DNA from 2 places in the Rossellomorea marisflavi genome. Region 2 is predicted to be linked to the other one. Evidence: predicted binding sites of a transcription regulator. Region 2 holds the regulator's gene; the other holds the start of a gene.
The links. The regulator LexA, encoded in region 2, represses DNA repair genes until DNA is damaged. The targets are predictions, from matches to a motif close to CGAACATATGTTCG.
Positions count from the first base shown of each region.

Region 1: the regulator LexA is predicted to act here: its motif matches at 1,648-1,661, upstream of K6T23_RS13850 (Y-family DNA polymerase).

Region 1 is NZ_CP081870.1:2,629,909-2,634,504, reverse strand. It holds gene K6T23_RS13860 (DUF3221 domain-containing protein) at 1-504, shown strand, start outside; gene K6T23_RS13855 (ribonuclease FAU-1 family protein) at 587-1,138, shown strand; gene K6T23_RS13850 (Y-family DNA polymerase) at 1,717-2,979, shown strand; gene K6T23_RS13845 (YolD-like family protein) at 3,000-3,332, shown strand; gene K6T23_RS13840 (CDGSH iron-sulfur domain-containing protein) at 3,333-3,548, opposite strand; gene K6T23_RS13835 (iron-sulfur cluster biosynthesis family protein) at 3,664-3,993, shown strand; gene K6T23_RS13830 (YjjG family noncanonical pyrimidine nucleotidase) at 4,036-4,596, opposite strand, start outside.
Region 2 is NZ_CP081870.1:2,026,810-2,031,405, reverse strand. It holds gene tkt (transketolase) at 1-428, opposite strand, end outside; gene K6T23_RS10665 (DUF896 domain-containing protein) at 623-853, opposite strand; gene K6T23_RS10660 (YneB family resolvase-like protein) at 923-1,573, opposite strand; gene yneA (cell division suppressor protein YneA) at 1,585-1,908, opposite strand; gene lexA (transcriptional repressor LexA) at 2,066-2,686, shown strand; gene K6T23_RS10645 (recombinase family protein) at 2,739-3,281, opposite strand; gene K6T23_RS10640 (SulP family inorganic anion transporter) at 3,404-4,596, shown strand, end outside.

The sequences.
Region 1 (4,596 bases), 600 kb from region 2:
GTGATGCTTGTCACCGCCATGGTCCTGTTGACCGGCTGCGGAATGGGGAACGCGGTGGAACATAGACAGTCCAGTGGATCATACATAGGCTTTGTCACCCAGGTGGAAGCAAAAGAACTTTTAATCAATGATATATGGTTTTCTGTACAAGAGACAGTCGTGATAAATGGGAACGGGGATGAAATCCCGCTAGAGGATGTAGGTCTCGGGGACAAAGTCAAGGTAGAAGCAGACGGTGAGATATCCGAGTCTCATCCGCGCAGGGCGGAGGCGGAAAAAATGAGCCTCCTTTCCGATGAGGGGAGTATGAAGGAGTGCCATGCCGTCCGTCTCGTCCTCCAAGATCCGAGATTTTCAGAAGTGATGCTTCGTTCTGTCACCAAGGAGGTGCCGGGGGTTTATGATGTGCGGTTCACGGACCCTTCCATCGGAATGGACGTGAAGGTCGTGGTGAATCTTCAGCATGAGCGGGTGATGGTTCCTGCGCGGCCTGTTGCAAATTGATTGGGAGGATCGGTCACTGTGACCGATCCTTTTACGTTTCATAGGAAAAAAGGGTATTTTCAGTATAGGGGAGAAGTGCAGGATGAAAAGGAAATTTGGCGATCGTAGAGGGTGGAAACGGGTTTTGACAAAGCGGTATGCCATGACCTCTGTCAAACGGGAAGGTTTCGAAGGAGACATTACGCTGGTAGAGATGAAGGAAGTGGGAGAGCCGCTTTGGAAAAGCTATGGAGAGCGGAGAGTGTGCCTTGTGGACAATGGGTATCAGTGGCTTCAACATTTTCCATCCCACGGTGCTTACACTCTTACGACGATGTTCAATGGAGAAGGGGAAATCGTTCAGTGGTACATCGACGTTTGCCGGGGAACGGGTCAGGAGGACGGGGTGCCCTGGATGGACGACCTATACCTTGACCTGGTGGTGCTGCCTACCGGTGAAAGGGAAATCCTCGATGCGGATGAACTTGATGATGCCATGGAATCCGGTATCATCGACAAGGATGTCTATGATCAAGCTTGGATCGTACTGAAAAGAATAGAGGATGCCGTGATCCTCGGGCAGTTCAGTTTATTGAAACAGGCGGTAGAGGATCGCGTCAGGCTTTCTGCTTTCCTTAAGGACAATAGCTGCTGAGTGCGGTGGAAGTTCGAGGTCGAAAAGCGAAGAACCCAAAAAGGGTAAGGACCCTTTCTGGGTTCTTTGCTTTTTGCTTGTCGCCTCAGCCCGACCCGCCTCCGCTTTTCTTTTTCCAGCTCCGGGGGCTTGAGGCTCGAGGTCATAAGCCAGAGAACCCAAAAAGGCACAGAACGCCTTTCCGGGTTCTCTGTCTTATGCTTGTCGCCTCAGCCCGACCCGCCTCCGCTTTTCTTTGTCCAGCTCCGAGGGCTTGAGGCTCGAGGTCATAAGTCAAAGCCCCCAAAAAGGCCAAGAACGCCTTTCCGGTGCCTTTGCCTTATGCTTGTCGCCTCAGAGCAAGCCCCCTCCGCTTTTCTTTGTCCAGCTCCGGCGGGTTGAGGCTCGAGGTCATAAGCCAAAGAACCCAAAAAGGCCAAGAACGCCTTTCTGGGTTCTCCGTCTTATGCTTGTCGCCTCAGCCCGACCCGCCTCCGCTTTTCTTTTTACCAATAATTTTTGTTGAAATAGGAACGTATATTCGTATACAATCATCATATACTATGTGGAACGGATGTTCTGGTTTGGGGGTGGGAGAGATGAGTGTCGATTACAGCGGGCTTCCGCATCAAAAGATCTTGTGCATCGATATGAAGAGCTTCTATGCCAGTTGTTCGGCTGTGATGATGGGATTGGATCCACTGGATTGCTATCTGGCGGTCGTCGGCGATCAAAGCCGTCAGGGGAGCATCGTGCTGGCTGCTTCACCGAAGCTGAAGCAGGATTTTGGGATCAAGACCGGGGCGAGGATGTACGAAATTCCCCGGGACGACCGGATATGCCTGGTGGAGCCGAAGATGGCGACCTATGTCCGGATATCCATGGAGATCACGAAGCTGTTCCACCGTTACGTCCCGAAGGAGGCCATTCATACGTACAGTGTGGATGAGAGTTTCATCAAGATCGATGGGGCAATGGGACTGTGGGGCGGAGCGGAGGAAGTCGCCCGTAAGATCCAGGATGACATGGAGAGGGAGTTTCAGCTTCCATGTGCTATCGGGATCGGACCGAATATGCTCCTGGCCAAGCTTTGTCTTGACCTTGATGCAAAATCCAAGGGGATCGCAGAGTGGACGTATGAAGATGTCCCGGATAAATTATGGCCGCTTTCTCCTTTGAGCGAGATGTGGGGGATTGGCAAACGCCTTGAAAAAACGCTGAACCGAATGGGGATCTTTTCGGTGGGCCAGCTTGCCCAATATGAGCTCGGGAAACTTGAAGCGAAATTCGGGATCATGGGAAATCAGCTCTACCACCATGCATGGGGAGTCGACCTGTCAGAAATCGGGGCCCCCATCATGGATGGACAGGTGAGCTTCGGTAAAGGTCAGATCCTGCTTCGGGATTATAAAGAGAAGGAAGAAATCAAACATGTCATCCTGGAGATGTGCGAGGAGGTTGCCCGGCGCGCCCGTTCCCATAAAAAGGCGGGAAGGACCATCAGCTTCGGCCTCGGATACAGTCATGAAGAATTCGGCGGTGGATTCCACCGTTCCAGGACGGTGGAAGAGCCGACAAACATCACGATGGAAATTTACCGGACCTGCCTGGAACTGTTCGAAGAGAATTACAGCGGAAGAACCGTCCGGAAATTATCCATTACGTTATCCAATATCGTGGAAGATGGCCCGCTTCAAATGTCGCTTTTCGACTTGAAGCGTCCGGAACTGAAAAGACTCGGCTATGTGGTGGACGGGATCCGGAGTAAATATGGATCTTCATCCCTTCTGAGGGCGGTATCCTACACGGCGGCCGGTACGGCACGCCACCGGGCCAAGCTGGTCGGCGGTCACAAATCGTAAAGGAATGAGAGGTGAACGGAATGATTCGCGATCGTGGGAAAATCAAGTGGACATCGATGATGCTTCCCGAGCATGTGAAAATGCTTAGGGACTGGGCGGAGGAAGACTCATTTGAAAAGCGGAGGGAGCTCGATGAACAGGAGTTCGAAATGATGAATGAAGTGGTGACAGAAGCGATGGAATATAGCAGGAGTGTGATGATTACTCATTATGAAAGGAAGCAGCACCGTCTCCTCATCGGGGAAATTCAGCACGCAGATTCCCTTGAGGGGAAGCTTCGTGTAGTGGATCGTTTCGGTGAGGTCCATGCGATCCGGCTAGCTGACATAGCAGATATCCGGATCGATGAGTGATTATTCCTCGTCCAGGACTTTTTCGGCGCGCACGCAGGAATCGAACTTCCCTTTGTGGGAGGCGTCGCAAAACGGCATATTCGCAGACATGCCGCATCGGCATAGGGTGAAGACTGGTTTGGTTGGGAATACATTTCCGTCGGCATCTACGAGTTCGACATCCCCGCTGACCCGGAAAGACCCGTTATCGTTCACTTTGATCTGTGCTTTTGACATCATAATCCACCCTTTCAAAATCGTGTAATCTCTTTGATAGTATAGGGACTGAGCCGAAATTGCAATACGTCTTCTCCAACTATGATAGTATGGAAGGGTAAAGGAGGCAGACAAGATGAAAATCGAGTGGACCGAAAAAGCAAGTGAAATCATCAATCAGAAAATTTCCGGCCGGGAAGGCCATTTAAAATTAAAATATGACACAGAGGGATGCGGGTGTGTTGTCAGCGGGATTCCGACGCTTTGGTATGTACATGAACCGGTAGAAGGCGAGGATCTTGTGATCGAAACGAATGAAGGTCCCATCCTTGTGGAGAAGTCCAAGATGGTCTTCCTTGACGAACAGCTGAAAATTGACTTTTCACCTTCAAGCAACACCTTCCAACTGAAAAGCCCCGGTCAGATCATCAACGGACGAATGAACTTTGTGTTGTTCCCGGAATGAAACGAAACGCCCCGTATCCTTCAAGAGGATGCGGGGCGTTTTTTATAGAAGCTTCAGAAGCTCCCGGAGGTCGCGAATTTCATAGGTAGGCACGATTCCGCTGTCATTCGGCTTATCGGAAGGGTTGTACCAGCAGGTATCGATCCCACTCATGGATCCCCCTTGGATATCTGCCGTCAAGGAGTCGCCGATGATGAGGCTCGCTGACCGGTCAAGGCCCGGGATCCGTGCAAAGACGTGGTCGAAGAATTCTTTCATCGGCTTTTGATAGCCGGTGTCTTCGGATACGAAGGTTTCTAGGAATAAGGGATGAAGCCCGGAAGAAGTGAGGCGCTTATATTGAGTTTTCGATACCCCGTTAGTGACGATGTAAAGATCGTGATTTTCCTTCAGGGCTGTGATGGTTTCAAGGGCGCCGTCCATGAGCTTATCCCCCTTTTCAAGATAGGAGCGATACTGTTCGCCGAGAGCCTTTCCATCGACTTCTTGTCCGAGTTCCTTGAAGAAGAGAGAGAATCGGGTGTTGAGCAGCATATCCCGATCCAATCTTCCTTGTTCATGGTCTCGCCACAGTGATTGATTGATGATTGAATAACGGGTCCT
Region 2 (4,596 bases):
CCCTCTTTGTTATAAGTAGCTGCCATATGTCTCTCAGCCATAGCCATACCAACCGCCATCGCGATTCCTTGTCCAAGCGGGCCTGTTGTAGCTTCTACACCTGCTGTATGTTTATACTCAGGGTGTCCAGGTGTTTTACTTCCCCACTGACGGAAATTCTTCAAGTCGTCCATGGAAACATCGTAGCCTGAAAGGTGAAGCAAGCTGTATAAAAGCATTGACCCATGCCCTGCAGAGAGAACAAAACGGTCACGGTTAAACCAATGAGGATTTTTGGGGTTATGGTTCATGAAACGTGTCCATAAGGCATACGCCATAGGGGCTGCACCCATCGGCATTCCCGGATGACCGGAGTTTGCCTTTTCGATCGCGTCGATCGATAACGTTCGGATTGTGTTAATTGCTAATTGATCTGTTTTATCAAACATGTCAGACATCCTTCCTTTTCAATCTCTACTTAATATTAATCTTCTTTGGCTGTTTATACAACTATCTTGAATGATACCACGTCTCTCTTTTTGTTAAAACCGATATCCATTCTGAATTCACCACTGCCTCATTCATTCGACGTAATAAAAAGGACCACGCTTAAAAGGCAGCGTGATCCAGTATGGACTTACAATCAGTGTTTCTTTTTGTTTTGAATATCTTGTATTTTCTTGGGCGTCACTTCATTCCCATCAGGATCAAAGATTCTGGTATTCTCTATGGTCCCTTTCATGGATTGACGGAACGTCTCAAGATATTCTTTCCTCAACCTGGTCTGTTCCTTCGCTTCATCTGCTGAAAGCCCGGTAGACTTGGATTTTTTGGACAATTCATTGATCCGGTTCATTTTTTCTTTTGAAAGCATCTATAAAACCCCTTTAATTTCGGTAACGTATAACGACATGTTACTAAATATAAAGGGTGATGACAAGGGTTACGCTTGATCGATGGAGTCCATATGTTCTTTATAGCGCCGATGAACGGTTGCCTTCGAAACGTCGTAGCCAAACCCACGCAAAGTAGCGGCAATTTCTGCAAATGTCAGCTCATTTTTGCGAAGCCTGACGATTTCTTCGACGGGGACTTCCTTTCGTTCCCTGCCTTCGATATTCCCTTTGTTCTTCAGATTCTTCTGGGGACGGAACCCGTTCGCAACTGCCCTTTTCATCCCCCTTTTAATCTTCAGGTTATGCAGCTTGCGCTGATATTCCTCCACCATGCTTACGATATTGATGACCATGGAGTCGGAGTCCGACAGGTGGAGCTCGCCGCTGTGGGATTGACTGATAATTTTGACCTCTTCTTTCAACAGGCAATGGATCAGGGCAATCTTCGCATTGCCCCTTCCAATCCTCGTCTCATCCTGGATCAATACCGCATCGATCGACTGATCCCTTACTATGTCCAGCATCTCGAGGACGCCTGGCCGGTCAAGATCATAACCACTTGCCTGATCCTTTATGACCGATGCCACCTGCATCCCATACTCCAGCGCAAGCTTGGACAGTTCTTCTTCCTGACGTTCGAGTGATGTTTCCTGTGTATCTTTCTTCGTACTCACCCGACAGTAGATGATTGCATTCATTAAAAATCCCTCTATTCCTCGTTCATGACATACTGATAATCCCCGTTGATCCCGAGCTTCTTTTCGACTGGAAGCACTAGTGAATCACCCGCAGAAATTGTATAAGTGGAAAGATTATTCCTTTCTCCCACCCACTTGATAAATTCATCGGTGGACATGGAAGAGTCGCTGCTGTATTCCTCTGCGATGGTCCAGAGCGTATCACCATCCTGTACCTCGATACTATGATAAGATACTCCGCCTCCCATTTGAAGAATGAAATAGATTGAAGCCATAAGTGCCAAACCAAAAAATACGAGTATATATGAGTAATTCGCCCAAAGTTTGCCTACCATAATGTTCCCCTCCATACGAATGTTTGTTCTGTTTGTTGTATCCATCATAATACGAACATCCGTTTGGAGTCAATCAAAAATTCGAACTTATGTTTGTATCGTTCCCATCCCCATGTTATAATGGGAACATAAGATCGATAGATTGAGGTGCGTGACTATGACAAAACTATCCAAACGGCAGCAGGATATCTTGGAATATATCAAAAGCTCCGTAAAAGAAAAGGGCTATCCGCCTTCCGTACGTGAGATCGGGGAAGCCGTTGGACTTGCCTCAAGCTCCACTGTCCACGGCCATCTGGCCCGACTCGAAAGCAAAGGCCTCATCCGCCGGGATCCGACCAAGCCAAGAGCCATCGAGATCCTCGACCTGGTGGAAGACTCGATCCCCCGCCATAATGTTGTGAATGTTCCCCTCATCGGGAAAGTCACAGCCGGTCAACCGATCACAGCGGTTGAAAATGTCGAAGAGTACTTTCCTCTCCCGGAAAGAATGGCTCCTGCTGACGAGCATACTTTCATGCTGGAAATCATGGGTGACAGTATGATCGAAGCCGGTATCCTCGACGGGGATTTCGTCATCGTAAGGCAACAGCAAACCGCCAACAATGGGGAGATCGTAGTCGCCATGACGGAAGAAGATGAAGCGACCGTGAAACGATTCTTCAAAGAAAGAGATTTCGTGAGGCTTCAGCCTGAAAATTCCTCCATGGATCCGATCATCCTACGCAATGTATCCATTTTGGGCAAGGTCGTCGGTGTCTACCGTCAAGTTCATTAAAATGACAAGCTAAAAGGAGCTTCCGTCACATGTGGCGGAAGCTCCTTTTCTTCTATCTTTCAAGATAGCGGTATAAAGTGGACTTACTGATGCCCGTTTTTTCTTTTATTTCTGCCAGGCTGTAGGTTTTTGATTCATACATGGCTATGGCCTTTTTTACGTTTTCATCAGGCTTTCGCGGTCGCCCCGTACTGACTCCCTTTTCTTTCGCTTCTCCTATGCCCTTTTTTGTCCTTTCACTGATCACATCACTTTGAAAGCTTATAAGATGCTCCAATACCTCCTGAAAACGGTACGTCTTCCCAGGACTGGTCGACAGCCCTTCAGATATGGAAATGAACTGTGTCCCTTTCGTTTCTAACTCGTTCAACAGTTCCAATAGCTGCCGGGTGGAATCAGCAAAGTCGATTAAAGAAGCCACGACGACCGTATCCCCCTGCCCTGCTTCTGCAAGCAGTGCTTCCAAGTTCACTCTCCTCTTCGGTGAAGAATGTTCCTCCTTGTATAGAACCGTACATTTTTTTCCCAGCAGTTTTTTCTCCTGAATCCGTCCTTCAGGATCATCATTGCTCGGTCTGTAGTATCCGATGATCATACCTATCTCCTTCCCCCTCTCCTGTTTGGAATTGTTTTTCCCGAAAAGGTTCACTTTTGGGAAAAACGGTGATAAACTGTTTTCTATTGAATTAAAATTTATGATTTTTTAGAGGTGACAATATGAAGAATACCATAAAACAACAATGGTTTTCGAATGTCAGGGGAGACATCCTTTCGGGAATCGTCGTAGCCCTTGCGCTCATTCCTGAGGCCATTGCCTTTTCCATCATAGCCGGTGTCGATCCAATGGTCGGGCTATACGCTTCTTTTTGTATTGCCGTCATCATTTCCTTTGTCGGCGGAAGACCTGCCATGATTTCTGCTGCTACCGGTGCCATGGCCCTTGTCATGGTCCCTCTTGTCAAAGATTATGGGTTAAACTATCTGTTGGCAGCCACTATCCTGACAGGAGTCATCCAACTCCTGTTCGGGGTATGTAAAATCGCAAGGCTCATGAAATTCATCCCACGCGCTGTGATGATCGGATTCGTGAATGCTTTGGCCATTCTGATTTTTTCAGCTCAAGTGCCTCACTTTTTCAACATTAATGGGATGACCTATGTATTTGTGGCGGTGACATTGGTGGTTGTGTATGTGCTCCCCCGATTCGTAAAATCCATCCCCTCACCCCTAGTGGCTATTGTGGTGCTTACTGCCATTGCCTTGATTTCAAAAGCAGACTTGAGGACCGTGGGAGATCTCGGGACGATACGTCAGACCTTGCCATCGTTCTTCCTTCCCGATATCCCGTTCTCACTTGAGACATTGAGTATCATTTTACCCTACTCACTCGCCCTCGCGATTGTAGGATTACTCGAATCCCTTATGACGGCTTCCATCGTAGATGACATGACGGATACGGACAGCAATAAAAATCAGGAAGCAAGGGGTCAGGGAATCGCCAATATTATCAATGGATTCTTCGGTGGGATGGCCGGATGCGCGATGATCGGTCAGTCGGTGATCAATGTAAAATCAGGTGGACGGGGGCGATTATCCACCTTTGTTGCAGGCTCTTTCCTGATGTTCCTAATCATCGTACTTGGGGATTTCGTCGTGAAGATCCCCATGGCGGTTCTCGCCGGAATCATGATCATGGTCTCTATCGGTACGTTCGACTGGTCATCATTCCGTTACATCAGGAAAGCCCCTAAAGCAGATGCCGCAGTGATGCTCATCACCGTCGCCATCGTGGTTGCCACTCACGACCTCTCAAAAGGGGTCATTGCAGGGGTATTGCTCAGCGCCATGTTCTTTGTGGCCAAGATATCCAAGCTGAAGGTGACGGAAAAAGTGGAGGGTGTGAATCGTCA